DNA from 3 places in the Streptomyces sp. NPDC054796 genome. Region 3 is predicted to be linked to each of the others. Evidence: riboswitches for the same ligand, from Rfam matches in the RefSeq annotation. Region 3 holds a riboswitch; each other region holds the start of a gene.
The links. A riboswitch is a leader RNA that binds a small molecule or an ion and turns the genes downstream of it on or off. The one in region 3 is predicted to bind cyclic di-AMP.

Region 1 (9,726 bases), on a different contig from region 3:
CTGCCACGCGTGCGGGTCGGTCCACGGCTGCCAGCGCAACTGGTTCATCAGCTCGCCGGTGGCCGGGTTCAGCGCCGTGTAGCCGGGCAGGCCGTGCACGCCGGGGGCCAGGCCCGTGCCGACGGAGGCGAGCGAGGCCGCCGTGGTCGAGGGGAAGCCCGAGGTGAGGGGGGTGCCGGTGCCGTTGACCGAGCCGGGGAGCAGCGAGGTGAGGAAGGGCGCCTCGTCCGGGTGCTGCCGCAGGATCTCCCAGCCCATGCCGTCCACGAGGAAGACGCAGACCCGGTCGGCCGGGGCGAGTGACAGCCCGGCCGTCATGCCGGGCACGCCCTGGCCCGCGGTGACCGCGGGCAGCAGATCGGCGAGAGAGCCCGCGCCGTAGCGGGGCACGGGGGCCGTGCGGGGGTCGAGGGGTGCGGGCTCGTCGTGATCGCCGGGCTCGTCGGGCCAGGGATGACCTGCTGTGGCGGGCTGTGCCATGTCCGGTGGGGTGTCCCCTCGTCTCACTGGGGCGGCCCGGCGCTGGTGGAGGCGGCCGTCGCCTCCGAGAGCGCCTGGGCGAAGGCAAGGGTCTGGCGGACGGTGTCGGGGCCGTCGGCCGCCTCGCTGACGCGCAGCGAGAGGTCGTCGGCCGTGGTCGAGCCCGTGTAGCCGTGGTCGGCCTCGCAGTTGGGGTCACCGCAGGTGGCGGGCTCCAGATCGAGGCGGGAGACGGCGCCCCAGCCGATGGTCAGCACGACCTCGCGGGGCAGGGTGCCCGGGGTGTACGACTCGGGGTTGGCCACGACGCGGGAGAGGACCACCGAGGAAATGCGCGACACCTTCACCGACTCGGTGGACGTCGTCGCGTACGGCGAGGGCGAGGTGCCGTCGGCCGGCTGCTCGTCGGTATGGCTGACGATGAAGCGGTTGCCGGTCAGTACGAGGACCGTGACATGGCGGCGTACCTCGTTGGAGTCGAACGTCGTCTCCTGGTGCACGAGGTAGGAGGCCACGGGCTCGCCGCCCACCGCGGCCTCGACGGCCTCGGCCACGAGAGCCGGGTAGTATCCGCTGCGCTCGATCGCCGAGCGCAGCCCCTTGGTCGTCGTACCGGTCTTCGCCATGAGTGCCATCCTACGGGGCCACGGGGCCTCAGTAGGCGGGCAGGCGGCGTGGTCCCTGGTCGCTGCGGCGCTGCGGCTCGGCCACGCGGACCGAGGCGCCGAGGACGGTGAGGCCGCGCGGGGCGACGACCACGGGTTCCAGGTCGACGGTGACGATCTCGGGATGGTCGTCCAGCAGCCGTGAGACGCGCAGCAGCAGCTCTTCCAGCGCGCCCGTGTCGACGGGCTGCGCGCCGCGCCAGCCGAACAGGATGGGCGCGGTGCGGATGGTCCGTATCAGCTCCGCCGCCTCCTTGTCGGTGACCGGGACGAGCCGGTGCGCGGTGTCGCCGAGCAGCTCGGAGGGCGGCCCGGCGAGGCCGAAGGAGAGCACGGCGCCGATGGCCGGGTCGACGGCCGCGCGGATCACGGTGTCCACGCCGCGTGGCGCCATGGCCTGGACGACGGGGCGCAGTTCCTCCGGCTTGCCGAGGGCTTCGGTCAGCTCGGCGTAGGCGCGGCGCAGCCCGTTCTCGCCCGCGATGTCGAGCCGGACGCCGCCCAGGTCGGCGCGGTGGCGCAGGTGCGGCGCCGTGGTCTTGAGCGCGACGGGGTAGCCGAGGTGCCGTGCGGCGGCCGCGGCGTCGTCGGGGGTGGGCGCGGGGCTCGTGGGGTGGACGGCGACGCCGTAGTACGCCAGCAGCGCGGCGGCGTCCTCCGCGCCGAGGGGCACGCTGCGGTGCCGCTCCTCGGTGGTGGCCGACACGGTGGTGGGCCGGGCCTCGCGGGGTCCGGCGGCGGGGAGGGCGTCCTCGGCGGGGGCGTCGCGGGGGGCCGCGGGCTCCACGCCGGAACCGGCGCCCGCGACGGAGGCGGGGCCCGTACCGGAACCCGCGACGGGGTCGGAGGCGGAGGCCGTACCCGAACCGGTGCCCGCGACGGGAGCGGGAGTCGCGCCCGCGCCGGAACCGGAATCCGCAGCCGAGCCGGGGCCCGGCTCCCGGCCGGAACCGGAACCCGGGGTTTCCCCGGGCCCCTCGTCCGGGGCCGCCGGTGCCGCGCTTCGTGCCGCCGCGCGGGCGATGAGCGCGGACGCCGCGGCCTCGTCCACCTCGTACTCCGGCACCCGCCCCGGCGCCGTCGCCTCCTCGCGCCAGCGCGCGTACCGCACCGCCTCGGACAGGGCGCGCGCCGCGCGTTCGGCCGCCGGGTAGCTGGGGATGCCGCGCTCCGCGAGGGCCGCGTCGAGGCCCTCGATGGCGAGGTGGACCACAGCGACGGGCTTGTCCGAGCCCTCGGCCGTCTCGCGCAGCGCGTCGGCCAGCTCCCCCACGGGCGTGTCCCCGACCCAGGGGATGGCCGTGACCACGACCGCGTCCGTGCCGGGGTCGGCGAGCGCGTCGGACAGGGCGCGGCGGAAGTCGTCGGGGGTGGCGGACGTCGTCAGGTCACGGACGGGCAGCGGGCGCAGGTCGTCCGTCAGGCAGGCGTCGTAGGTGAGGAGCGCGAGGGACTCCGCGTTGCCGAGGATGGCGACGCGGGGCCCCGCGGGGAGGGGCTGGCTGACCAGGAGGATGCCCGCGTCGAGCAGTTCGGTGACCGTCTCGACCATGATCACTCCGGCCTGGCGCAGCAGCGAGGTGACGGTCGCGTCGGGGGTGCGGGAGGCGGGCGCCGCGTGTCCCGGCGGGGGCGCGCTGCCGCTGTGCCTGGCGCCCTTGACCACGACGACGGGCTTGCGCGCCGCGGTGCGCTTGGCGAGGCGGGTGAACTTGCGGGGGTTGCCGATGGATTCGAGGTAGAGCAGCGCGACGCCGGTGCCGGGGTCGTCGTCCCAGAACTGGAGCACGTCGTTCCCCGATACGTCCGCCCTGTTGCCCGCCGAGACGAAGGAGGAGAGACCCATGCCGCGCCGGTGCAGCCCGGTGAGCAGCGCGATGCCGATGGCGCCCGACTGGGTGAACAGGCCGATGCCGCCGCGCCGGGGCAGCTCGGGCGAGAGGCTCGCGTTGAGCCGGACGTCGGGCGCGGTGTTCATCAGCCCGAAGGCGTTAGGTCCGATGATGCGCATCCCGTACGAGCGGGCCAGCCGCACCAGTTCGCGCTGCTCGTCGCGCCCGAAGTCGGCGGAGAGCACGACCAGACCCTGGGTACCGTGCTCGCCGCAGTCCTTGACGACCTGGGTGACGGCAGCCGCTGGCACGGCGACGACGGCGAGGTCGACGGACTCGGGCAGCTCGCCCACCGAGCGGTACGCGGGGACGCCGCCGAGCTCCGTACGCCCCTCGGGCAGCGCGGTGTTGACCGCGTACGTGCGGCCCGCGTACCCGGCGGCGCGCAGGCTCTCCAGGACGGCGCGGCCCGCGCCGCCCGGGTTGCGGCCCGCGCCGATGACGGCGACGCAGCCGGGCGCGAGCAGCCGTCCCACCGAGTGGGCCTCGGCGCGCTGCTCGCGGGCGCGCATCACGGCGAGGGAGCGCTCGGTCGGTTCGAGGTCGAAGGTGAGGTGGACGGAGCCGTCCTCGAAGCTGCGCTTCTGGGAGTAGCCCGCGTCGGTGAACACCTTGATCATCTTGTTGTTCGCCGGCAGCACCTCGGCGCTGAAGCGGCGGATGCCGCGCTCCCGCGCCACGGCCCCGATGTGCTCCAGCAGCGCGGAGGCCACGCCGCGGCCCTGGTGGTCGTCGCGCACGAGGAAGGCGACCTCGGCCTCGTCCGCCGGCGCGGAGGCGGGGCGTCCGGTGCCGTCGATGCGGTCGTAGCGGACGAGGCCGATGAACTCGCCGCCGACGGTGGCGGCCAGGCCGACGCGGTCGACGTAGTCGTGGTGGGTGAAGCGGTGCACGTCGCGGTCGGAGAGCCGGGGGTAGGGCGCGAAGAAGCGGTAGTACTTCGACTCGTCGGAGACCCGTTCGTAGAAGCTCACCAGCCGCTCGGCGTCGTCCGGTGCGATGGGCCTGATCCGGGCCGTGCCGCCGTCGCGCAGGACGACGTCGGCCTCCCAGTGGGTGGGGTAAGCGCGCTCCGACGGGCTCTGCATGGGGTCAGGGTAGGACCTGTGAGCCGGGCTCGCGCCCGTACGTGCGACAGTGCAGGCTGAGGGGGCACGGGAGCAGCTCGCACCGCGTGCGAGACTGGTCTAGACAACAGTTCACAAGCGTCACGATTCGAAGGGCTTCACCATGGTTGAGCGCCGCGTCACCGTCGGCTGGGCCGAGGGCCTGCACGCCCGCCCCGCCTCGATCTTCTGCCGCGCCGCGGCTGCTGCGGGCGTCCCGGTCACCGTGAAGAAGGGCGAGGACGGCACGCCGGTCAACGCCGCTTCCATGCTGGGCGTGCTGGGTCTCGGCGCGGAGGGCGGCGAGGAGATCGTGCTGGCTTCCGAGGCGGATGACGCGGAATCCGCGCTCGACCGTCTGGCGAAGCTCGTCTCCGAGGGCCTCGAAGAACTCCCGGAGACCGTCTGATTCGCACCGTCTGATTCGCTGCCCTCAACGGCAGGAAAAGAGCAGGAGGAATTCACGGGCACACGCCTGTGAATTCCTCCTCTTCTTTGTATACGGGGAGTGTTAAAGAGAATCGCGCGCCGTGTTTACGGAAGGTTTCGTACTCCTCACGGCCGCTTTGCGCGCGGCCCCTTTCGGTACCGGGCGGCGCAGTCTGTGGAGCACCGCGGAACGCTCCACGTGCTGGGCCGTCAGCGCGCGGGCCCGCTCGGCGTCGCCGCGCGCCACCGCGTCGACGATGGCGCCGTACTCCTGCCATACGGTGGCGGCCTGCGCGGGCACGTCCACCGCGTACACCCATGTGATCTTGCGCCGGAGCTGGGTGAGCAGCGTCGTCAGACTGGGGCTGCCGGACGCTTGGGCCAGTGTCTCGTGGAACCAGTCGCCCAGGGAGCGCAGGTCGGAGAGGTGGCCACGGTCCACGCGCTGCTGGCCGAGGCGCACCAGGCCGCGCAGCACCTTGAGGTGGGCCTCGGTGCGCCGCTGCGCCGCGCGCGCCGCGCCCAGCGGCTCCAGCACCGCGCGGATCTCCAGCAGGTCCGCCGCCTCCTGCTCCGTCGGCTCGGCCACGCAGGCGCCCGCGTGTCTGCGCGTCAGCACAAAACCCTCGGACTCCAGCGTGCGCAGCGCCTCGCGCACGGGGACCCGCGAGACTCCGTAACGCCGGGCGAGGAGTTCCTCGGTGAGCCGGGCGCCGGGCGGAAATGCCCCGCTGACGATGTCGTCGCGGATTGCCGTGCAGACCGCGTGCGCGGAAATTCGCATGACTCGAACTGTATTGCAGCCACGTCGAATTTCCGATGGCGAGAGTTCCCCTCACGTGAATACGGCGTGAAAAGGACCCCCGGCCATGTGTCGGCCGGGGGTCCTGATACTCACGGATGCCGCGCGGAGTCGGGTACGGCGCCGGGTTGGGCGTCGGATTCGGCTTCGGTTTCGGTTTCGGTTTCGGTCAGATCTTGACGCCGTGCTGGCGCAGATAGGCGACCGGGTCCATGTCCGAGCCGTAGTCGGGGCCCGTCCGGGCCTCGAAGTGGAGGTGCGGGCCCGAGGAGTTGCCGGTGGAGCCGGAGAGGGCGATCTGCTGGCCCGAGGTGACGGACTGGCCGACAGAGACGCCGATGGACGACAGGTGGCCGTACTGCGTGTACGTGCCGTCCTTGTGCTTGATCACGATGTTGTTGCCGTAGGCGCCGCCGTCGCCCGCCTCCACGACCTCACCGGCCGCGACGGACTTGACCGGGGTGCCCTGGGCCGCGTGGAAGTCGATGCCGGTGTGGCTGCCGGAGGACCACATGCCGCCGCCGGTCTGGTAGCCGGTGGAGACGTAGGAGTTGTCGACGGGGGCGACGTAGCCGTTGAGCGCGGCGCGCTTGGCCTCCGCCTTGCGGGCCGCGCGCTCCTTGGCCTCCTTGGCCTCGCGCTCGCGCTCCGCCTTCTCGGCCGCCGCCTTGCGCTTGGCCTCGTCGGCACGCTTCTTCGCCTCGGCCGCGGCCTTCTTGGCGGCGGCCTCGGCCTTGGCGCGCTCGGCCTCGGCCTGCTGGGCCTCGGCCTGGTCGCCGACGGTCGCGGCGAGGGAACCGCCCAGGTCGATGGCCTGGGTCAGACCGGTGTCGGTGACGGTGGACGCCTCGTCGTTGGCGGCGAGGGCCGGGGACGCGACGGAGCCCACGACGCCGACAGCGGCGAGGCCCGCTATGCCTGCGGCGTTGACGCCCGCACGGCGACGGGCACGGCTCTGCCCACGATGCTTACCGGTGGCACGGATGAACGCCATGATCTGGCGCGACTCCTTTCCTTCCTTCTCGCCTACCGGGTTAGCTGACGGGTTCGGAGCAGGAAGGTCTCCTACGGGCGCCTCGTGCGGGAGGCGTCCGATTCACCCCAAGGGACGTGTGGGTCCCCGGCTCCCCTGGCTCGCGCCGTACGGGGACTCGGCGATCACTGTCCGTCGGCCGCGGCGCGGTCACTTCTGACGAACAGCGGCCACGACGCTAAGACGGGCATCAGCACGGCGCCAAACAGATCCCGTCTTTTGTCGCGCATGCCACACCCAACACCGGGGCAACACAGGTCAAATCAGACAGGGAAAACGGACATGACGCCGAGACATGTGGAGGGCCCGTGAACAGTCGGCCGACTGTTCACGGGCCCTCCATCACATTCCGGGCAACTCCCCGAGCGGCTCCGGCGACGTAGCGCCGGGCGACGCGGCGCCTCAGGTCCCGGAGACCACGCTCACCTCGCCGATGCCCAGCGCCCGCACCGGCTCCGCGATCTGCGAGGCGTCACCCACCAGGACGGTGACCAGGCGGTCGGCCGGGAAGGCGTTCACGACGGCCGCCGTGGCCTCCACGGTGCCCGTCTCGGCCAGCCGCGCGTACATCCGCGCCTGGAAGTCGTCCGGCAGATACTGCTCGACCTGATCGGCGAGAGTGCCCGCGACGGCGGCGGCCGTCTCGTAGCGCAGCGGAGCGACGCCCACGAGGTTCTGCACGGCGACGTCCCGCTCCTCGTCCGTGAGGCCCTCGGCCGCCAGGGTGCGCAGGACCTGCCACAGGTCCTCCAGCGCGGGCCCCGTCACCTCGGTGGCGACCGAGCCGGAGATGGCGAGCATGGCGGCGCCCGTGCCCTCGGGCGCTGAGCGCAGCACCTGGCCGAAGGCGCGCACCCCGTAGGTGTAGCCCTTCTCCTCGCGCAGCACGCGGTCCAGCCGGGAGGTGAGGGTGCCACCGAGGCAGTACGTGCCCAGCACCTGTGCGGGCCAGACGCGGTCGTGCTTGTCCGCGCCGATGCGGCCGATCAGCAACTGCGTCTGCACGGCGCCCGGACGGTCCACGATGATCACGCGGCCCGTGTCGTCCGCGGTGACCGGCGGCACGGGGCGCGGATCGGCCGTCGATCCGGTCCAGGTGCCGAGGGAGTCGGCCAGCGCCTCGTCCAGATCGACGCCTTCGAGGTCGCCGACGACGACGGCGGTGGCCGTCGCGGGGCGCACATGTGCCTCGTAGAAGGCACGGACCGAGGCCGCGTCGATACGGGCGACCGACTCCTCGGTGCCCTGGCGCGGCCGGGACATGCGGGACGCGGCGGGGAACAACTGGTGGGACAGCTCCTTGGCCGCGCGGCGGGCCGGGTTGGCCAGCTCGTGCGGGATCTCGTCCAGCCGGTTGTTGACCAGCCGCTCGACCTCGCCGTCAGGGAAGGCCGGTGCGCGCAGCGCGTCGGCGAGCAGACCGAGCGCCTTGGGCAGCCGGGAGGCGGGGACCTCCAGGGAGACGCGCACGCCCGGGTGGTCGGCGTGCGCGTCCAGGGTGGCGCCGCAGCGCTCCAGCTCGTAGGCGAACTCCTCGGCGTCGTGCTTGTCCGTGCCCTCGGACAGGGCGCGGGCCATGATCGTGGCCACGCCGTCCAGGCCCTCGGGCTCGGCCTCCAGGGGGGCCAGGAGGTTGACCTCCACGGCGACGACCTGCTGGCCCGGGCGGTGGCAGCGCAGCACCGTGAGCCCGTTGGGCAGCGTGCCGCGCTCGGGCGCGGGGAAGGCCCAGGGCCTGGGGCTGCCGCCCCGGGGCTGGGGGTGGAGATCCATGCTCGGGCCTGGCCTCTCTGCGGGGGTGGTCGCGGTGTCGCTCACTGGCCGGGCTCCTCGTCCTGTCCGTCCTCGGCGTTCTCGTTCTCGGCGTTCTCAGCGTTCTCGGCGGCGGGCGCGGTCGGCTCGTAGACCAGCGCGGCGCGGTTGTCCCTGTGCAGCCGCGCCGCCGCCACGGACCGCACCTCCTCCGGCGTGACCTCCAAGACGCGGCCCACGGCGCTCAGCGCGAGCTGGGGATCGCCGAACAGCACGGCGAACCGGCACAGTTCGTCGGCGCGCCCGCCGACCGTCGCGAGCCGGTCCAGCCACTCGCGCTCGAGCTGGGCCTGTGCCCGCTCCATCTCCTCGGGCGTCGGCCCCTCCTGCGCGAAGCGGCTCAGCTCCTCGTCCACCGCCGCCTCGATGGCGGAGATCTCCACGCCGCTCGACGCCTTGACGTCCAGCCAGCCCAGCGAGGGCGCCCCGGCCAGCCGCAGCAGCCCGAAGCCCGCGCCGACGGCCAGCCTGTCGCGCCGCACCAGGCGGTTGTGCAGGCGGGAGGACTCGCCGCCGCCGAGGACGGTCAGCGCGAGGTCGGCCGCGTCGCACTCGCGGGTGCCGTCGTGCGGCAGGCGGTAGGCCGCCATCAGCGCGCGCGAGGGCACCTCCTCCTGGACCACCTGACGCTGGTCCCCGCCCAGCGTCTCGGGGAGGGAGCCGTCGCGCGGCGGCTGCTTGCCCTCGTGGCCCGGAATGGAGCCGAAGTACTTCTCGATCCAGGCCAGCGTCTGCTCCGGATCGATGTCCCCTACGACGGACAGCACGGCATTGTTCGGCGCGTAGTACGTACGGAAGAAGGCGCGCGCGTCCTCCAGGGAGGCCGCGTCCAGATCGGCCATGGAGCCGATCGGGGTGTGGTGGTAAGGGTGGCCCTCGGGATAGACCATGGCGGCCAGCTTCTCGAAGGCGGTGCCGTAAGGCACGTTGTCGTACCGCTGGCGGCGCTCGTTCTTGACGACGTCACGCTGGTTCTCCAGCGATTCCTCGTCCAGCGCCGTGAGCAGGGAGCCCATGCGATCGGCCTCCAGCCAGAGCGCCAGCTCCAGCTCGTGCGCCGGCATGGTCTCGAAATAGTTGGTGCGCTCGAAGCTGGTGGTGCCGTTCAGCGAGCCGCCGGCGCCCTGGACCAGCTCGAAGTGACCGTTGCCCGTCACCTGGGCCGAGCCTTGGAACATGAGGTGTTCGAAGAGGTGGGCCAGCCCTGTGCGGCCCCTCACCTCGTGGCGGGAACCGACGTCGTACCAGAGGCAGACAGCGGCGACCGGGGTGAGATGGTCCTCGGAGAGCACCACGCGCAGGCCGTTGGCCAGCCGGTGCTCGGTCGCTGTCAGCCCGCCGGTGGCAGGCGGGGGCGTGGCCGTGTGACCCATGTGCCTGGAGTCCCTTCGCTCGCGGGAGTTCGTGTCGCGTCGTGTGAAGCGGTTCTGTCACTGTATGCAACCGCACGGACAACGTGCGAAGTTCCCGTACCGTACGCCCATGAACTGGGCTCTCCCACCCGTCA
Region 2 (9,726 bases), on a different contig from region 3:
CCGCGCCCTGGCCCGCACCCCGAAGCGCCTGCTCCCTTAACCAGGGGTTTCGTTGCGCGGCTGCGGGCCGGTGGGTGGGTTGTGCCCACCCTCCCCCAGCTACCGCTGGGAGGTGCCCCCTCGCCATGCGGAACGCTTGCCCACAACAGTGGGAGCGGGCCGGAGGTTGGTCACCGGGTGGGAGGGGACGTGGTGGGGTGTCCCCGCAAGTGGTGGCGACGAGTATGTACAGGCAGCCGAAAAGCCGACCCGCACTTGTCGCCGCCCGAGGAGACACCCCGGCGCGGCACCGACCCCCACCACACACCAACCCCACACGACCACCGGCCGAAACCAAGAACCACGCGGCGCCAGCCACACCGCACCGCAACCACACGCCGCGCCGAAGCCACACAGCCGCACCCGGAACACAACGCACCGCCCCACACAGCGCCCCCCACCACGTGCCGCGGCGCAGAAATCAGCGCGGGACCCTACAGTGCCCACCACACCGGCCGACCGTCCCGCGCAACACCCCCTGACAACCAGAACCCCCCGTTTCCTTCCGCACCCCGCGAAGGGGACCCGCCCCCGGAGAAGAATCGTCACCATGCCCACCCCAGCGAAGACCCCGGACCCGGCGCCGCCCCTCCTCCCCCACCACCGGCTGGACGGCCCCCCAGACGGCGCCCCCCTCATCCTCGGCCCCTCCCTCGGCACGTCGCTCGCCGTCTGGGACCCCCAGCTCCCCGCCCTGACCCGCGCCCACCGCGTGCTGCGCTGGGACCTGCCGGGCCACGGCTCGTCCCCCTCCGCGCTGCTGCCTTCCGACGGCTCCGCCACCGTCGCCCACCTGGCGGCCGCCGTGCTGCGGCTGGCGGACGCCCAGGGCTGGGACACGTTCGCGTACGCGGGCATCTCGCTCGGCGGCGCGGTCGGTCTCCACCTCGCCACGCACCACCCGGACCGCGTCGCCTCACTGACCCTGGTCTGCTCGTCGGCCAGGTTCGGCGAACCGGAGACGTGGCGCGAGCGCGCCGCCACCGTACGGGCCAAGGGCACCGAGGCCATGGTGGACACCCGCCCCGGCATCTGGTTCGCGCCGGGCTTCGAGACGACCCCGCGCGGCGCGGCGCTCGTCGAGGACCTGCGCGCGGCGGACCCGGAGGGCTACGCCGCCTGCTGCGACGCGCTCGCCGCCTTCGACCTGCGCGACCGCCTCGGCGACGTCCTCGCGCCGACCCTGGCCGTCGCGGGCCGTGAGGACCCGGCGACCCCACCGTCGCACGCGCGCGAGATCGCCGACGGCGTGCCCGGCGCGGCCCTGACCGAGATCCCCGGCGCCGCGCACCTGGCCAACACCGAGCGCCCCGAGGCCGTGACGGACGCGCTGCTCACCCACCTGGGCGGCTACGGCGACGACAGCGCGCGCCACCACGCCGGGATGGCGGTGCGCCGCGCGGTGCTGGGGGACGCGCATGTGGACCGCGCCGTCGCCGGGACGACGCCTTTCACCGCGCGCTTCCAGGATTTCATCACCCGCTACGCCTGGGGCGAGATCTGGACCGGCGAAGCGCTCGACCGCAAGCAACGGAGCTGCGTCACGCTGACGGCGCTGATCGCGCACGGGCACCACGCGGAGCTGGCCATGCACGTGCGCGCGGCCCTCACCAACGGCCTGACGCGCGAGCAGATCGGCGATGTCCTCCTCCAGAGCGCCGTCTACTGCGGTGTGCCCGCAGCGAACTCGGCCTTCGGCATCGCGCAGCGGGTGTTCGACGAGCTGGACGGCGCGGCCCCGGCACCGGGCGGCACGGACCAGGGGTGACCCTCGGAAACCCCTGGGTGTGACCCGGGGGAACCCGCCGCGTCGGCGGCCTCCCCCCGTGCAGTCGCTGCGCCTACCCTGACCCGCATGGGCTGGACGGCGCGCAGCATTCCGGATCAGAAGGGCCGCACCGTCGTCGTGACCGGTGCCAACAGCGGGCTGGGATATGTGACAGCACGGGAGTTGGCCCGGCGCGGCGCTCGGGTGGTGATGGCCTGCCGCGATGTGCGACGGGGCCAGGAGGCGCGGGGCCGGCTCCAGATGGAGGTGCCGGAGGCGGCTGCCGAGTTCAGAGAGCTGGACCTCGCCGATCTCTCCTCGGTGCGGGCCTTCACCGAGTCGCTGCCCTGCGCGCGCGTCGATCTGCTCGTCAACAACGCCGGTCTGATGGCCGTGCCGTACGCGCGCACGGCGGACGGCTTCGAGACCCAGTTCGGCGTGAACCACCTGGGCCACTTCGCGCTGACGGGGCTGCTGCTGGAGCGGCTGCTGGCCGCGCCTGGCCCGCGCGTGATCTCCGTTTCGAGCGCGATGCACGCGCTGGCCAACATCGACATAGCGGACCTGAACAGCGAGCGTCGCTACCGGCGCTGGCTCGCCTACGCGGCCTCGAAGTCCGCGAATCTGCTGTTCGTGCACGAGCTGGCCCGTCGCGCCGACCGCAAGGGCGTGCCCCTGATCGCCGCCGCCGCGCACCCGGGCTACGCGTCGACGGAGCTTCAGACCAAGGGCCCGCGTCTGGCCGGGCGGCGGGCCACGGAGCTGTTCATGCGGGCCGGTGGCGTGCTGGTGGCCACCTCGGCCGAGCAGGGCGCGTCCCCGACGCTGTACGCGGCGACCTCCCCCGAGGTGCGGGGCGACTCCTTCACGGGCCCGCGCTTCCTCGGGCTGCGGGGCGGGCCCGGCCCGTCGTGGCGCGCGCCGTGGACCCGTAACGACGTGGCGGCCGAGCGGCTGTGGGCCGCGTCGGAGCAGCTCACGGGGGTCACCTACGGGGCGCTGTGACGCGGGTGCGGCGTGCGGGAGCGTTTCTGGGACCACGGTGGCCGACGCGGTGATCGGCGCGACGGCCGACGCGGTGGCCGGATCGTTGCGCCGCCGCACGGGCGCGGGGCCCGTACGGCCCGGTGGACGGGCCCCGGGGGGCCTTGCGGGCGTGCGCTACCGTGGCCTGAAAGGCCCTGGACGGCCCCGCTCACCAGGGCCGCTGGGCCGACGGGGCCACCGGCGGCCACCGGGGAAGGAGAGGCCAGTGATCCGCGTCCTTGTCGTCGACGACGACTTCATGGTCGCCCGGCTGCACAGCACCCTGGTCGAGCGCGAGCCCGGCTTCGCCGTCGCGGGCGTGGCCCACAGCGGCGCCGAGGCGCTGACGGCCGTGCGCGAGCTGGCCCCCGATCTGGTGCTGCTCGACATCTACCTCCCGGACATCCCCGGCCTGGAGGTCCTGCGCGAGCTGCGCGGCGGCGGGGCCCCCGAGGGCGGTCCCGACGTGCTGGTCGTCACGGCCGCGCGGGACGCGGGAACGGTACGGGGCGCGCAGCGCGGCGGAGCCGTGCAGTACATCATCAAGCCCTTCGAGGGGCAGTTGCTCCAGGAGCGGCTGCGGCAGTACGCGGAGCGCCGCAAGGAGCTGGCGGCCCTGGCGGCTCCGGGCCAGGACGACGTGGACCGCCTCTTCGGCGGCGCCGGCGGTGCTGGCGGCGCGCTGGGCGCGGGCGCGACCCAGGGCCACGGCGGCGGGCGGACGCCCGCCTCGCTGCCGAAGGGGCTCACGGAGCAGACGGCGGCGCTCGTCAGGGACGCGCTCGACGCGGGCGTGGAGGGCGAGGGCGTCTCGGCCTCCGAGTGCGCCGAGCGCAGCGGGCTGTCGCGGGTGAGCGCGCGCCGCTATCTGGAGCACTTCGTGGCGACGGGCAGCGCCCGCGTCACCCTCCGCTACGGCACCACGGGCCGCCCCGAGCGCCGCTACCACCGCGAGGGCCGCCCCCCGGCCCCGGCACACGGCCCCGGCGCCCCCGGCACGGAGCGGCACGGCTCCGCCTGAGAGCCTCGCCTGAGAGCCCCTTCGAAGAACCCCGACGGAGAACTCCGCTGGAGAACCCCGCCGGAGAACTCCGCCCGGCATCGGCTACGGGCCGGGCCCGGTCGGGAGTCAGTCGGCGGTCAGCCGGGCCAGGGTCGCGTCGAGGTCCGCTGCGCGTCCGCCGCGCCTGTTGTGCGGGAGCCTGCCGAGCAGCGCGGCCATGCCGCAGGTGTCGGTGAGCGCGGAGAAGACCAGCCCGGCCCCGATCGCGGCGGAGAGCCAGCGCGCGCCCGGCAGCACGAGGTCGACGAGCAGGCCCAGCAGCACGAGGGAGCCCGCCGCCAGCCGCACCTGGCGTTCCATGGCCCAGGTCGCGCGGCCCGCCTCCGGCCTGTCCACCTCGTGGCCCTCGGCGGTCCAGGCGCTGGTGCCGCCAGTGAGGGTGGCCAGCCGGGAGGCGGCTATCCCGCCGTCGGCCAGGGCGCCGACGGCCTTGGCCGAGCGCGCCCCGGAGGCGCAGACCATGAGCAGGGGGCGCCGCCCGGCCGCGTGCCGCAGCGCGGGCAGGGCGCGGTCGAGCCGGTCGAGGGGGACGTTGTGGGCGCCGGGCAGGTGTCCGGAGGCGTACTCGCCGGGAGCGCGTACGTCGACGACGGTGAACTCGTCCAGGCGCGGGCGCGCCTGCCCGGGAGCCAGGGCGGCGGAGGACACGGCGGTGGAGGTGGAGGAGGGAGGGGTGGTCACAGGAGGGTCCTTCGTGTTCGGTGGCACCGGCTCCGCCGGGGGTACGCTATACCCCAGAGGGTATACGTGAGGAGAAGCCGTGGATCTTGAACTGGCGGCCGACGACCTGAAGACGGTCCTCAACCGGCTGCGCAGGGCACAGGGTCAGATCGCCGGGATCATCCGGATGATCGAGGAGGGCAGGGACTGCGAGGACGTGATCACACAGCTCGCGGCCGTCTCGCGCGCGCTGGACAAGGCCGGTTTCGCGATCATCGCCACCGGCCTCCAGCGCTGTCTCGCGGAGCCGGGTGCCGATGGCGAGGACGGCGCCGTCCAGGCGGCCGACCGCGAGCAGATGCGGGCCCGTCTGGAGAAGCTCTTCCTCTCCCTGGCCTGACCGGGCGCGGACCCGCGACCAGCGGCGGAGCCGGGACCGGGACCGGGACCGGCCCCGCACCCCGGCCCCGGGCTACGGCCGCCCCTACGCACCCGCACCCGTAGCCCCGTCACTCGAACCGTCGCCCGAACCGTCGCCCCGCACCCAGTCCTCGGCCCGGAAGGCGTCGTCGACGGCGACCACGTCGCGGCCCATGGCGGCCAGCATCGAGGCGGCGACGGCGGCGCGCATCCCGCTCGCGCAGTGCACCCACACCACGCCGGGCGGCACCTCGTCGGCGCGGCCGTGCACCTCGTGGACGGGGAGGTGGACCGAGCCCTCGACGTGGCCCTTCGCGCGCTCGGACGCGCGGCGCACGTCGAGCACCACGGTCCCCTCGCCGCCGTCCCGTTCCCTGGCCGCAGCCAGGTCGGCGAAGTCGGCGCGCGGGAAGGAGTGCGGGCGCTCACCCGCACGCAGCCAGGAGGACGGGCCTCCGGTCGCCGCCGCTGCCGGGCGGTCGATGCCGACGCGGGCCAGCTCGCGCTGCGCCGCCGCGATCTGCCCGGGGGTCTCGGCGAGCAGGGTGACGGGCTTGCCCCAGGGGATCAGCCAGGCGAGATACGTGGCGAGCTTGCCGTCGCCCTCGAAGTTGAACGCGCCCGCGAGGTGCCCCTCGGAGAACGCCACCCGTGAGCGCAGGTCCACCACCCACTCGCCCTCGGCCAGGCGCCGCGCGAGGTCGTGCGCGTCGGCGGTGCGGGGCGGGGTGAGGTCCAGGGGCGCCGGGCCCGAGGCGTTGGCCGGGGCCATGTGCGTGTAGTAGGCGGGCACGTCCTCCAGCCCGGCGAGCACGTCCTTGACAAAGTCGTCCACGTCGCGGGTGAGCGCGTCGTTGTGCGCGCGTTCCTCGCCGATCGTCGTGGAGTCGGCCGAGCCGTCGGAGCCCCCGGAGCCCCCGGAGCTCGTGCCGGAGCCGCCGGAGGAGCAGAAGCTGCCGAAGCCGTGGGTGGGCAGGACGCGCACATCGTCGGCCAGTTCGTCGGCCAGCCGGTGCGCCGAGGCGTGCTGGGCGCGGGCGAGCGGCTCGGTCAGCCGGGGTTCGACCAGGTCGGGGCGGCCCGTGGAACCGATGAGCAGGGAGCCGCCGGTGAAGGCCAGCACGGCGCGGCCGTTCTCCTCCAGCGCGTAGGAGGTGTGGTGCGGGGTGTGGCCCGGGGTGGCGAGGGCCCGCAGTGTCAGGCCCGCGCCGGCGTCGACCGTCGCGGTGTCGCCGTCGCGCACGGGCACGCGGGCGAAGGCGACGTGCGCCTCGGCGGGGACGAGATAGCGGGCGCCGGTGACGCGGGCCAGTTCCAGGCCGCCGCTGATGTAGTCGTTGTGCACATGGGTCTCCGCGACGAGACCGACGCGCACGCCTCTGCGTGCCGCCGCCGCGAGCACGCGGTCGATGTCGCGGGGCGGGTCCACGACGACGGCCTCCGCCGCGCCGCCCGCCAGATAGCCGCGGTTGCCCAGGCCCTCGGTCCCGATGGTGTCGACGAAGAACACGGCCGACCCTCTCCTCTCCGCTCTCCGTTCGCTCCGGTCTCCCGGACCGACTCGTTCATGTACCCCCCGGGGTATCCATCATCGACCGTAACACGGGTACCCCAGGGGGTATTCCGCACACGCCCGGCATCGCGCCGAGTGCCCCCGCGCGAGCCGGAAATGACGTGACGCGTTCCACAGGAGGTGCGTGAGGAGCGACACAGGAAGGCAAGATCGAAAGGGTTCCGGTTTTGACGCGGACGCGGCACGCGTGTTTCGAATGCCCTGCGCACAGCGTTCTCTTACGGACTTATTCGACACTCCGTACGAGAAATGCGCGGGTCCCCACATGGCTCTCCTTCCCTGGCTTTAGTTGTCCCCGCGAATTCCATCTGTTTACGGTGCATCCGCCATCGCACGTCCCATGCGGTGGCCCGTGACCGGGACGCCGAATCCTGCCGCCCGGTCAGCGGAAATCACCCGACCCAAGGGCGGCAGGAGCGGGGGAACCACAGGTAAGTGCCGCGTCGCGGAAACGCGACCGGCTTGGGGTGAAGCCCCCTCGCGCACATGCCACGGGCATGTGCACAGGTGGCCGGGCAACTCCAGCCCGAATCCGACAGCTCACCTCGCAGGCGTAGGAGAGGAACACTTCTGTGTTTGCACGCGAAAGCGTTAACCGACAGTCCAATGGCCGTAACGCGCGGCGCATTTCCCGCGTCTCGCTCGCTCTCGCCGCAGGTGGCGCGGGTATCGCCCTTCCGCTGATGGGCGCCGCGAACGCGCACGCCGCCGACGTCAGCACCTGGGACAAGGTCGCCCAGTGCGAGTCGGGCGGCGACTGGTCCATCAACACCGGAAACGGCTATTACGGCGGCGTCCAGTTCGACAAGAGCACCTGGGACGCCTACGGCGGTTCGCAGTACGCGCCGACCGCCGACAAGGCCACCAAGGACCAGCAGATAGCCATCGCCGAGAAGGTGCTCGCCAAGCAGGGTCCGGGCGCCTGGCCCAACTGCGGCCCCAAGGCCGGGCTGAGCCAGAACAGCGGCTCCCCCGACGTGAACCCCGACTCCGGTTCCGACGACTCCGCGACGAAGTCCGCGCAGCCGCAGCAGACCGAGCAGCAGAGCAAGCCCCAGGGCGGCTCGGGCTCGTACACCGTCGCGAGCGGCGACACCCTCGCCAAGATCGCCAAGTCCGAGGGCGTCGAGGGCGGCTGGAAGAAGCTGTACGAGGCCAACCGCCAGACCGTCGGCGGCGACCCGAACGTCATCATTCCGGGCCAGAAGCTGACCCTCTCCGGTTCCGCCTCCGGCTCCGGTTCCGGCGACGAGGTGAAGACGCAGCCGCAGGGCGGCGCCTCCAAGACCGCCGAGACCTCCGGCTCCGACGACGGCCAGTCCGCTTCCAGCGACTACGTCAAGCCGGTCGACGCGGGCACCAGCACCCCGTACAAGGCGTCCGGCGGCTCCTGGTCCAGCGGCAGCCACACCGGCGTCGACTTCTCCGCCTCCTCCGGCACCCCGGTGAAGTCGGTCACCTCCGGCACCGTCGTCTCGGCGGACTGGGGCGGCGCCTACGGCAACGAGGTCGTCATCAAGAACGACGACGGCAAGTACACCCAGTACGGCCACCTGACCTCCTCCTCCGTCCAGCCCGGCCAGCAGGTCGACGCCGGCGAGCAGATCGCCGTCTCCGGCTCGACCGGCAACAGCACCGGCCCGCACCTGCACTTCGAGGTCCGCACCGGTCCCGACTACGGCTCCGACATCGACCCCGTGAGCTACCTCCAGTCGCACGGTCTCTCCGTCTGAGGCGTTCCCTCCCCTACGCCCGCGACGGTCCGGAGGGCGCGGGCCACACGCGCCCTCCGGACAGCGGCAGGCGAAGCCACACCGATGCCCGGTGTCCCCTCCAGGGACGCCGGGCATCCGGCGTTCCCGGGCCTTCCCCGCCGCCCGGCCGCGCCTCCGGTTCACGGGGAGTTGTGGCGCCGGTCACGCCCGAGCGCTAGGTTCCACCCCGCCCGGACCGGACCGTCCCGTACCGGCGGTACCGGCAGCACGGGCGGTACGGGCCGCACCCGCACCCGCACCCGCACCCGCAAGGCACCAAGGCACACGCACCGCACGCACCACCGCTCTCCCCGGCGGACGCAACGCCGCCGGGCACCGCAGCACCGCAGACCCGAGTGGAGTGACCGTGGAACGTGGAGTGACCGTGGAACGCCGTGACTTCCGGCGTCGTACCTTCCTGCGCGCGGCCGTGCTCACCGGCTCGGCCGCCGTCTTCGGCGGCACGCTGTGGCGCGGCGCCGCGCACGCCGACCCGGCGCAGCCGGGCACGGGCCCGTACGGGGCACTCGGCCCCGCAGACGCGAACGGCGTCCAGTTGCCGCAGTCCTTCACGAGCAGGGTGATCGCGCGATCGGGCCAGGTGGTCTCCGGCACCTCGTACACCTGGCACCCGGCGCCCGACGGCGGCGCCTGCTTCGCCGACAGCGGCGGCGGCTGGATCTACGTCTCCAACTCCGAGGTCGCCCTCACCGGCGGCGCGAGCGCCGTGCGTTTCTCGTCCTCTGGCGCGGTGACGGGCGCGTACCGCGTGCTCAGCAACACGAGCGTGAACTGCGCGGGCGGCCGGACCCCGTGGAACACCTGGCTCTCCTGCGAGGAGATCGACCGCGGCTACGTCTACGAGACCGACCCGTGGGGCGCCGAGGCCGCCGTGCGCAGGAGCGCGATGGGCCGCTTCAAGCACGAGGCCGCTGCCGCCGATCCCGACCGCCGCGTCGTCTATCTCACCGAGGACGAGAGCGACGGCTGCCTCTACCGCTTCCGACCGGCCACGTGGGGCGACCTGTCGGCGGGCACGCTGGAGGTGCTGACCATGGGCAGCGGCACGTCGGGCCCCGTCGGCTGGGCCGCGGTGCCGAACCCGTCGCCGGGCGTCTTCGGCACCCGTACGCGGGCGCAGGTCGCGGCGGCCAAGCACTTCGACGGCGGCGAGGGCTGCTACTACGCGAACGGCACCTGCTGGTTCACGACCAAGGGCGACAACCGCGTCTGGCAGCTCGACTGCGCCGCCGACACCATCGAGCTGGCCTACGACGACAGCCTGGTGACGGGCGGCCAGGCGCCGCTGACGGGCGTCGACAACGTGACCGGCACCGCGTCCGGCGACCTCTACGTCGCGGAGGACGGCGGCAACATGGAGATCTGCGTGATCACCCCGCAGGGCGTCGTCGCCCCGTTCCTG
Region 3 (9,726 bases):
ACGAGTACGACGCGGCGATGCGCCGTGACGGCGTCGTGCAGAAGCCGCCCGCCGGGCGGGGCGAGCGGGCCTGGTGGCTGGGGCAGTTGGTGGAGGCGACGCCGCTGGAGGTGTGGAGCGCACAGTTCGGCGGGCGCACGCCCGAGGAGATAGCGGCGCTGCCCGTCGCCGACGACTGGCGGCAGGACCTGCACGCCGCCTGGTGCCGCGCCGCGGTCCGGCAGCGCTCGGCGCCGTGGGCCCGCGCCCTGATCGGCCCGCCCAGCACCTCACTGGTCGAGGGGCCCGGCGATCCGGCCAAGCTGCTGACGGTGCTGCCGAAGGAGGAGCGCGCGCGGTGGGCGGCCCGCTTCATCGAGGCGCACGGGCTGTCGGAGGCGTTCCGCATCCTCGGGGTGTGCGCGGTGCCGTGGTCCGACCCGCTGGGCCGTGCCGTGGTCGACGCGCTGGAGATCGCCCGTGACGCGGGCAGCTATCCGTGGAGCTTCAGCGGGGTGATGGGGCTGGCCGAGCGGTGCCTCGATCCGTCCGACGCGGACCGCCTCGCCCCGCTCGCCGCCGTGCCCGACGAGCCGGAGGACGGTTCGCCGGGGGCCGGCGCGTACTGGGCGGAGACGTTCCAGCGACTCGTCGGCACCCTGCGGCTGCGCGCCCTGATGCGCGCCGAACTGGACGGGTGACGCCATGCGGCCCCGCCTCCCCTTTCGCCGCCCCGGTCCGCGGGACGGCGGGGCGGACTGTGCGGGGCCGGGCCCGGACTCGGGGCAGGAGCGGGAGCAGGACCGCTGCGGCGGCCCCGGCGCCCCGCGCCCGCGAGCGGCACCCTCGCGGTGCGGGAGCCCTCGCACCGCCCCATCAGAAGGGGCCCCGGCAGAAGGGGCCCCGTCGCACAGCGAGGCGGCGCACCCGGCGAGGCGCGGGGCCCCGCCGTCGCGGCCGCACCGCGTGGACGTGCGGCTACGCCGCGAGGCGGGTGACGTTCGCGCGGACCCATGCGACGACCTCGGTCGTCGTCGCGCCGGGGGTGAAGATCTCCGCGACGCCCTGGTCCTTGAGCGGCGTGATGTCGTCCTCCGGGATGATCCCGCCGCCGAAGACCTTGATGTCGTCCGCCTCGCGTGCGCGCAGCAGTTCCAGGACCTTCGCGAAGAGCGTGTTGTGCGCGCCCGAGAGGATCGAGAGGCCGATCGCGTCGGCGTCCTCCTGGATCGCCGTGTCCACGATCTGCTCCGGGGTCTGGTGGAGCCCGGTGTAGATGACCTCCATGCCCGCGTCACGCAGCGCCCGCGCGATCACCTTCGCCCCGCGGTCATGGCCGTCGAGACCCGGTTTGGCCACCACCACGCGGATCTGACCCGACACACCCATCACTGCCTCCATCTGCAACGGCTCTACGACGGCAACGGCGCCCCGCGCCATCCGCTTGTCGCCCGCGACCTCGCGGGACCGCCCGGGGGACGGACTTACGGAGCGCTCCATGGCCGCCGGAGTGAACGAACGTTATCGCCAGCATCCCGCAACCGGCCGTTTCGCGCTCTGAAGGGAGGGGGAAATCACACGTGGGACAACACGTACGCCACGCGCCGTATCCGTACTCGTCACTCGGGCCCGGCGCGTCAGGGGAGAGCCGCAGGAGCCGCAGCAAGGTCGCCGCATCACCGCGCCGTCAGCCGCACGGCACGGTGATGCGGACCGGACCGCCCGCTCGCGCCACGATCGGGCAGCACCACGCGCCGCGCCATCCTCTCGTGTGCCTTTCGGGAGGTGGACGACCGTGCGCGCACCAACCGCGTTTTCCGCGCTGACAGCACTCCCCGGCCTGCCCTTTCTGCGAGCCGCCGCCATGGAGGCCCTCGTGCTGGCGGGACATGTGCTGCTGTATCCGACGGGCGTGCGCGACGAACGCCCGCCGCCGCTCCTCACCGCACTGCCCACTTCACCGGACGAGGCGGATGGGACGAACAGTGCGGACGAGGCAGGCGGCGGCGCGTCATCAAGCCCGGGCACCGGCACCGGCACCGCCTGCTCCCTGCTCCCCACCGAGGGCCGCACGCACCCGCCCGTACTGCTCCTCCACGGCTTCGTCGACAACCGCTCCATCTTTCTCCTGCTGCGCCGCGCCCTCGCCAAGCACGGCTGGTGCCACCTCTACGCGCTCAATCACTCCCTCCTGACCTGGGACATCCGCGTCGCCGCCGAACGGCTCGCCGAGCAGGTGGAAGAAATCTGCGCGCGGACGGGCCACCGCCGGATCGATCTCATCGGGCACAGCCTCGGCGGGCTGACCGCCCGCTATTACGTGCAGCGCCTCGGCGGGGACGCGCGGATACGCACCCTGATCACGCTCGGCACGCCGCACAGCGGCACCCGCGCCGCGCCCCCGTTCTCCCCGCACCCCCTCATACGGCAGATGCGCCCCGGCTCGTCGCTGCTCCGCGATCTCGCCGGGCCCGAACCGGACGGCTGCCGCACGTCCTTCGTCAGCTTCTGGAGCGATCTCGACGAGCTGATGATCCCGCGCTCGACGGCCCGGCTGGACCATCCCGACCTGCGGGTACGCAACGTCCATGTGCGCGGTGTCGGACATCTGTCGCTGCCGGTGGACTGCGCCGTTTCCGCCCGCATTCGCGCGGAGTTGGCAGGCGAGGCGCACGCCGGAGCACTGTCCGCGGCATCTCCCGAGGCGCCCTCCGCGTCCCCCGCGGGAGTCGCCTGACCGCCTCCGGAAGCCGAACGATCCTCGAACGCGCATCGAACACCGGGCCAAATCCCGGCCCGTAGTCCGCCGAAAGGCGGTCGAATGCCCGTTTCATGGAGCCGTGAAACCTGCCGAAGATTGTCGCCGTCGCGTACCGCCGGGTACAGTCGCCGCACTGCTCCGCCCCTGCTGTCGAGGCGAAAGAGAAGTTGGTGGTGAACGACCGTCACCCGTCGGGAGACCCCGGCCCGACCGATACCGCTTCCGACTTCTCGTACGCGGCATACGACGCGAACTACGAGCAGGCGGCGTACGGCACGTACGGCCAGCAGGAGGCACCGCACGGCCACACGGCCGTTTACGACGGTTACTCGACCGGCACTTTCGACGCCCTCGCCGCCTCCTACGGCGACGGCGATCCCCTCTTTGGTTCCCTCCCGGGCGCCGCCGAAAACAACGGCGACGGGAGCGCGGGGGCGTATGGAGCGGGTGCGTACGAGACCGGCTATGACACCGGGCACTACGACACCACCGCCTGGACCCAGGCCGGATACCAGGGCACGCCCGGCATTCCGGCCCAGCAGAGCGGCGAGCAGGCCAACTACGGCTATGCCGCCTCGCATTGGGACACGGGCACCTTCGACGCCACGGCGTTCGGCACCGGCGCCTACGACACCGGCCAGTGGGACGCCTCCCAGTGGGACACCGGCGCCGGCCAGCCCGCCACCGCCGCCTACGGCGGGCAGGACTACGACGCGACGGGCCAGTGGGACACCAGCGCCTACGCCGCCGAGCCGTACGCGCAGCCCGAGCAGTACGCGTCCTACGAGCAGTACCCGCAGTACGAGCAGTACGAGACGCCGCAGCACGACACGCCCGGGGCGTACGACACCGGAACATTCGAATCCGGCGCTTTCGACACGACCGGCGCGTTCGACGCGGGCACATTCGACACCGGGTCCTACGAGACCACCTCCTTCGGCACCGGGACGCATGAGGCGTACGGCGCTTATGCCGCGTACGAGACCCATGAGTCCTACGAGCATCCGCACGATCCGCACGGCTACGGCTACAGCTACGACGACGGCACCGGCGACACCAGCCACAACCACGGTCATGGTCACGGTCACAGCCAGGCGGCCTCGCAGTCCGTGCCCGGCGCACCCGAGCCCGAGCCGGATCCCGGCGCCGCGATGGACTCCACCGCGGCGATGCCGACCGTCGGCGCCTTCGACGCGTACGGCCACGAACACGAGCACGAGCACGAACCCGCGGGCGCCGACGACGACGCGCCCACCCCGGCAGGCCACGGCGACGTCACCCCGCTCGCCTCCGCCGCCCTCCCCCACTCCCGCGGTCGCCGCCGCTCCGTCAAGCCCCGGCGCTCCGCGCTGCTGACGGTCGCGGTTCCCTCGGTCGCCGTGATGGGCGTCGCCGGTGTCGCCGCCGCCTCCGTGATGGGGAGCACGGGCGACAGCGAGGACACGACGGCGCAGTCGGCCTCGGACGCCTCCCCCGTCAAGCCGTCGGCCGCCAACGACAAGCTCGACACCCAGCTCGCCGGACTCTCCGCCGACGCCGACGACTTCGCCGACCGCGCCAACCGCACCCAGGAGCGCATCGACCTCAAGAAGCGTCAGGAGGAGGAGCGCAAGCGCAAGGCCGAGGAGGCCGCGCGCAAGGAGGCGGCACGCCCCAAGTTCGCGCTCCCCGTCGAGCAGCACGGGCTCAGCGCGCGCTACGGCTCGGCGGGCGTCAACTGGATGTCGATCCACACCGGCATCGACTTCCCCGTCAGCTACGGCACCCCCGTCAAGGCCGCCACCGACGGCACCGTCAGCACCAAGTGGGACATGTCCTACGGCAACATGGCCGTCGTCACGGCGAAGGACGGCACGGAGACCTGGTACTGCCACCTCAGCAGCACCAAGATCCGGTCCGGCGAGGTCAAGGCCGGTGAAACGATCGCCTACTCCGGCAACTCCGGCAACTCCACCGGGCCGCACCTCCACTTCGAGGTACGCCCCGGCGGCGGCTCCGCCGTGGACCCGCTGCCCTGGCTCCGCGCCAAGGGCCTCGACCCCACGTAGACCTCACGGCGCGTAGACCGTTCCCTAGCGGCTGCCGTCACGGAGAACGCCGTACGGCCGGCCGCGAGGGCGCCGTCGTCCGTCGCCGACAACACCCTCGCCGTCGCCGCTACAGCTTCTCGACCGGCGCGTACCGCAGCAGCAGCCGCTTGGGCTTCTCACCGCCGAAGTCGACGGTGGCCTCGGCGCTGTCGCCGCTGCCCTTGACCTCGACCACCGTGCCCAGGCCGAAGCTGTCGTGCGTGACCCTGTCCCCCACCGCCAGCGAGACCGTGGGGCGGTCCTTGGCGCGGCGCGTCGCGAAGCCGCTCGGGCCGCCGCGCCGGGCCGCCGTGGACGACGAGAGCGAGGCGCCGATGCCCGAGCCGATCGCGGCGCCCGCGCCCGACCCTGGGCCCATCGCCGCGCCCATGGAGGCGCCCGTGCGCTTCCAGTCCAGGAAGGAGTCCGGGATCTCCTCCAGGAAGCGGGACTGCGGGTTGTACGAGGGCTGGCCCCAGGCGCTGCGCATGGTGGAGCGCGTCAGATAGAGCCGTTCGCGGGCGCGCGTGATGCCCACGTAGGCGAGACGGCGCTCCTCCTCCAGCTCCTTGGTGTTGCCCAGGGCGCGCATGTGCGGGAAGACGCCGTCCTCCATGCCCGTCAGGAAGACGACGGGGAACTCCAGGCCCTTCGCCGTGTGCAGCGTCATCAGCGTGATGACGCCGGTGGCCTCGCCGTTCTCGCCCTCCTCGTCGTCCGGGATCTGGTCCGAGTCGGCGACGAGCGCGACCTGCTCCAGGAAATCGGCCAGCGTGCCCGGCTCGTCCTCGCCGCGCTCCTGCTCGAACTCCAGCGCTACGGCGGCGAGTTCCTGGAGGTTCTCGATGCGGGTCTCGTCCTGCGGGTCCGTGGACGCTTGCAGCTCGGCCAGATAGCCCGTCTGCTCCAGCACCGCTTCCAGCACCGTGGCCGGGCCCGCGCCGGACTCGACGATGGTGCGCAGCTCCTCCATCAGCGTGTTGAACCGCTTCACGGCGTTCGCCGAGCGGGCCGCCATGCCGTACGCCTCGTCGACGCGGACCAGGGCCTGCGGGAAGGTGATCTTCTCGCGGAGCGCCAGCGCGTCGATCATCGCCTCGGCGCGGTCACCGATGCCGCGCTTCGGGGTGTTGAGGATGCGGCGCATGGAGACCGAGTCCTCGGGGTTGGCGAGGACGCGCAGATAGGCCAGCACATCGCGGACCTCCCTGCGCTCGTAGAAGCGGACGCCGCCGACGACCTTGTACGGGAGGCCGACGCGGATGAAGACCTCTTCGAAGACACGGGACTGCGCGTTCGTGCGGTAGAAGACCGCGACATCGCCCGCGCGCGCGTCGCCCGCGTCCGTGAGGCGGTCGATCTCGTCCGCGATGAACTGTGCTTCGTCGTGCTCGGTGTCCGCGACGTAGCCCGTGATGCGGGCGCCCGCTCCGGCCTGGGTCCACAGATTCTTGGGGCGCCGGTTCTCGTTCCGCTCGATGACGGCGTTGGCGGCGCTGAGGATGGTCTGCGTGGAGCGGTAGTTCTGCTCCAGGAGGATGGTGGTGGCGTCCGGGTAGTCCTCCTCGAACTGGAGGATGTTGCGGATGGTGGCGCCCCGGAACGCGTAGATCGACTGGTCCGCGTCGCCGACGACGCACAGCTCGGCCCGCTCGACGGCGCCCGCGCCCGCACCCGCGTCCACACCCGTATCCGTGTCCGCGCTGCCGCTGGCGCCCGTGCCCACCAGCTCGCGCACCAGCGTGTACTGCGCGTGGTTGGTGTCCTGATACTCGTCCACCAGCACGTGCCGGAAGCGGCGGTGATAGTGCTCCGCCACGTCAGGGAACGCCTGGAGGAGGTGGACGGTCGTCATGATGATGTCGTCGAAGTCCAGGGCGTTGGCCTCGCGCAGCCGTGCCTGGTACATCGCGTACGCCTCGGCGAGGGTCTTCTCGAAACCGTCCGTGGCCTGGGCCGCGAAGTCCTCCTCGTCGATCAGTTCGTTCTTCAGGTTCGAGACCTTGGCGCTGAACGACTTCGGCGGGAACCGCTTCGGGTCCAGGTCCAGATCGCGGCAGACCAGGGCCATGAGGCGCTTGGAGTCCGCCGCGTCATAGATCGAGAACGACGAGGTGAAGCCCAGTTTCTTGTGCTCGCGGCGCAGGATGCGCACGCACGCGCTGTGGAAGGTGGACACCCACATCGACTGCGCACGCGGCCCGACCAGCTCCGCGACGCGCTCCTTCATCTCGCCGGCGGCCTTGTTGGTGAAGGTGATCGCGAGGATCTGGCCCGGGTGGACCCCGCGCGCGCCCAGCAGATGGGCGATGCGGTGGGTGAGCACCCGGGTCTTGCCCGAGCCCGCCCCGGCGACGATGAGCAGCGGGGAGCCGCTGTGCACGACGGCGGCGCGCTGCTGCTCGTTCATGCCCTCCAGCAGCGCGTCCGTGTCCACCACGGTGCGGGGCGAGCCGCCGCGGTGATACGCGTCACGCGCGGCTGCCGCGCCCCCGGCGAAGGTGCCCGCGAAGAGATCGTCCGGGATCTCCTCCTCCGGGTGCTGATCCTCGGGGGGAGGCGGAGGCGGGTCCTCGGTCTTGGGATCGAGGTTCGCCAGGAAGCTGTCGTCGAAGAGGCTGCTCATCGTCGTCCGAGTCTAGGCGGCCCCACCGACAGACCTCCGTGCGTCCCGGGAATCGCCCCCGGAATCGCCCCGGAAATCCGTGCCCCGGTGCGGGTGCGCGGGCTCGTCGACGGCCCCGTTGCGACGGCCTCGTACCCGCGACGCACCGGCCCCGTACGCCCATACCGGACGGATACCGCACCAATCCCGCACGGGTAACGAAGAGATATCGGACGTATCCCTCACCAGCCTTCACAGGAACGGCACACCTTCGCTACCGTGCCGTGCCAGGCAGCCCGCACCCCCGTCGGCGACAGCGTCGGCACGGGCGGCCACCGCCGAGTCCGGCCGCAGGGCCGGAGCCGGGGACCCACTCGCGTACGCCGCGCGACCACCGCGTGCCCGCGTGCCACCCGGGGTGAATCGGCCCGTACGCGCCGCGTGAGCGGAGCGCTCCGGTCCGTAGGGCAGCCTTCCGACGCCCGAACCCGTCAGCTAACCCGGTAGGCGGTTCACGGAAGGAGTCGTCGGCCTTGGCGTCGCATCGCAAGCCGCGCACCCGCGTACTGCACTCCGCAGCCTCCAAGCGGGGCGTCATCGGTGTCACCACCGCGGCCCTCGCGTCCGTCACCCTGCTCTCCCAGGGCGCGACCGCCTCGCCCTCGGACGACGGCGGGGGCGGCGGCGGACGGCAGTCGGTCGAAGAGGTCAAGCAGAAGGTCGACAAGCTCTACCAGCAGGCGGGAGCCTCGACGCAGAAGTACAACGCGGCCAAGGAGAAGACCGACGCGCAGCGCGAGAAGACCGACGGCATGCTGGACGAGGTCGCCGAGCGCACCGACAAGCTGAACGAGTCGCGCCGTGTCCTCGGCAACTTCGCCGCCGCGCAGTACCGCACGGGCGGCATCTCGCAGACCGCGACGCTGCTGCTGACCGAGGACCCGCAGAGCTTCTTCGCGCAGACGCACCTGCTGGACCGCATGACCGGCCGCCAGAAGGAGGCCGTCGACGACTACGAGAAGCGGCAGAAGGCGGCCACCGAGAAGCGCGCCGAGGCGACGCGCGAGCTGGAATCGCTCTCCTCTTCACAGAAGGAGCTGAAGGAGAGCAAGCGCGAGGTGCAGTCGAAGCTGGCCGAGGCGCGGCAGTTGCTGTCGAAGCTGACCGCCAAGGAGAAGGCGCGGCTGGCGCAGATCGAGCGCGAGAAGCGGGCCGAGGCCCGGCGCGAGGCGGCCGAGCGGGCGGCGGCGGAGCGACGTGAGGCGGCCGAGCGCCAGAAGCGGGAACAGGGCGACGGGTCCGGTTCCTCCGAGGGCTCGGGCTCCGGTTCCGGTTCGGGTTCCGGTTCGTCGGGCGGCTCGTACTCGGCCAAGGCCGCGAAGGTGATCGACTTCGCCAAGCAGCAGCTCGGCAAGCCCTACGTGTGGGGCGCGACGGGACCCAACTCGTACGACTGCTCGGGGCTCACTCAGGACGCCTGGAAGAGCGCGGGGATATCCCTGCCCCGGACCACGTACGACCAGGTGAAGGTCGGCACGCGGGTCGCCAAGTCGGACCTGCGCCCCGGTGACCTGGTCTTCTTCTACGACGACGTCAGCCACGTCGGCATCTACGTGGGCGGCGGACAGATGATCCACGCCTCGAAGCCGGGCGACGACGTGAAGTACGAGGCGATCGACTACATGCCGTTCCACTCGGGGGTGCGGCCCGCCTGAAGCGGAGCGTTCGACGGGAGTACGCCGACGGGGCGCGGAGGCACCAGCGGGTGCGCCGCGCCCCTTCGCGCGCCCGGGGCGGCCCGGGGCGCGCGGATCGTCCGGGGCGGCCGGGGCGGCCGGGGCGGCCGGATCGAGGAACTACGCGCCGCCGTTCACGTCCACAGCACCGCGATGAAGATGTTGACGGTCGTCAGGGCGCCGACCGTGCCCAGCAGCGCTGACGGGACCTTCTCCTCGTCCCTCTTCACGTAGACCAGCCCCAGGATCACCACCAGCAGCGCCAGCTTGATCCCGATCTTGACGTTGTTCACGGGCTGGTCGTCCGCCTGGTTGAGGCCGACGAGGACGATGCCCGTCGCGAGCATGGTCAGCGCGCCGTGCAGCATGCCCGGCAGCATCCGCGCCGTGCCGGAGCGCAGGGCACCCATCTGGAAGAAGAAGCCGCCCAGCAGGGCCGCGATGCCCACGATGTGCAGGCAGACGAAGAGGTTGATGAGGACGTCCATGGCCCGGAGCGTAGCCCGGCCCGTAGCACCGCCCGACGGCCAGGGTGCGCCGATCGCCCGCATCGGTCACGGTCTCGCCGGTTCCCGT

Region 1: linked by a shared signal. The riboswitch ahead of ACWGJ2_RS15915 (M23 family metallopeptidase) and the one ahead of ACWGJ2_RS27235 (NlpC/P60 family protein) in region 3 are both predicted to bind cyclic di-AMP.
Region 2: linked by a shared signal. The riboswitch ahead of ACWGJ2_RS25380 (transglycosylase family protein) and the one ahead of ACWGJ2_RS27235 (NlpC/P60 family protein) in region 3 are both predicted to bind cyclic di-AMP.

What each region holds. Positions count from the first base shown of each region.
Region 1 covers NZ_JBSHAO010000016.1:29,169-38,894, forward strand. Annotated here, with positions in the region: gene ACWGJ2_RS15890 (alkaline phosphatase family protein) at 1-480, opposite strand, end outside; gene ACWGJ2_RS15895 (DUF5998 family protein) at 504-1,106, opposite strand; gene ACWGJ2_RS15900 (GNAT family N-acetyltransferase) at 1,135-4,125, opposite strand; gene ACWGJ2_RS15905 (HPr family phosphocarrier protein) at 4,268-4,552, shown strand; gene ACWGJ2_RS15910 (GntR family transcriptional regulator) at 4,655-5,356, opposite strand; gene ACWGJ2_RS15915 (M23 family metallopeptidase) at 5,544-6,368, opposite strand; cyclic di-AMP (ydaO/yuaA leader) riboswitch at 6,384-6,541, opposite strand; gene ACWGJ2_RS15920 (M16 family metallopeptidase) at 6,810-8,180, opposite strand; gene ACWGJ2_RS15925 (M16 family metallopeptidase) at 8,222-9,592, opposite strand.
Region 2 covers NZ_JBSHAO010000033.1:58,593-68,318, reverse strand. Annotated here, with positions in the region: gene pcaB (3-carboxy-cis,cis-muconate cycloisomerase) at 1-40, shown strand, start outside; gene pcaDC (bifunctional 3-oxoadipate enol-lactonase/4-carboxymuconolactone decarboxylase PcaDC) at 590-1,807, shown strand; gene ACWGJ2_RS25405 (oxidoreductase) at 1,895-2,812, shown strand; gene ACWGJ2_RS25400 (response regulator) at 3,060-3,854, shown strand; gene ACWGJ2_RS25395 (rhodanese-like domain-containing protein) at 3,963-4,577, opposite strand; gene ACWGJ2_RS25390 (metal-sensitive transcriptional regulator) at 4,657-4,956, shown strand; gene ACWGJ2_RS25385 (MBL fold metallo-hydrolase) at 5,041-6,486, opposite strand; cyclic di-AMP (ydaO/yuaA leader) riboswitch at 6,933-7,118, shown strand; gene ACWGJ2_RS25380 (transglycosylase family protein) at 7,233-8,282, shown strand; gene ACWGJ2_RS25375 (alkaline phosphatase PhoX) at 8,671-9,726, shown strand, end outside.
Region 3 covers NZ_JBSHAO010000038.1:7,998-17,723, forward strand. Annotated here, with positions in the region: gene ACWGJ2_RS27210 (DUF5691 domain-containing protein) at 1-680, shown strand, start outside; gene ACWGJ2_RS27215 (cobalamin B12-binding domain-containing protein) at 958-1,368, opposite strand; gene ACWGJ2_RS27220 (esterase/lipase family protein) at 1,844-2,716, shown strand; gene ACWGJ2_RS27225 (M23 family metallopeptidase) at 2,914-4,788, shown strand; gene pcrA (DNA helicase PcrA) at 4,898-7,435, opposite strand; cyclic di-AMP (ydaO/yuaA leader) riboswitch at 7,741-7,939, shown strand; gene ACWGJ2_RS27235 (NlpC/P60 family protein) at 7,948-9,129, shown strand; gene ACWGJ2_RS27240 (hypothetical protein) at 9,285-9,638, opposite strand.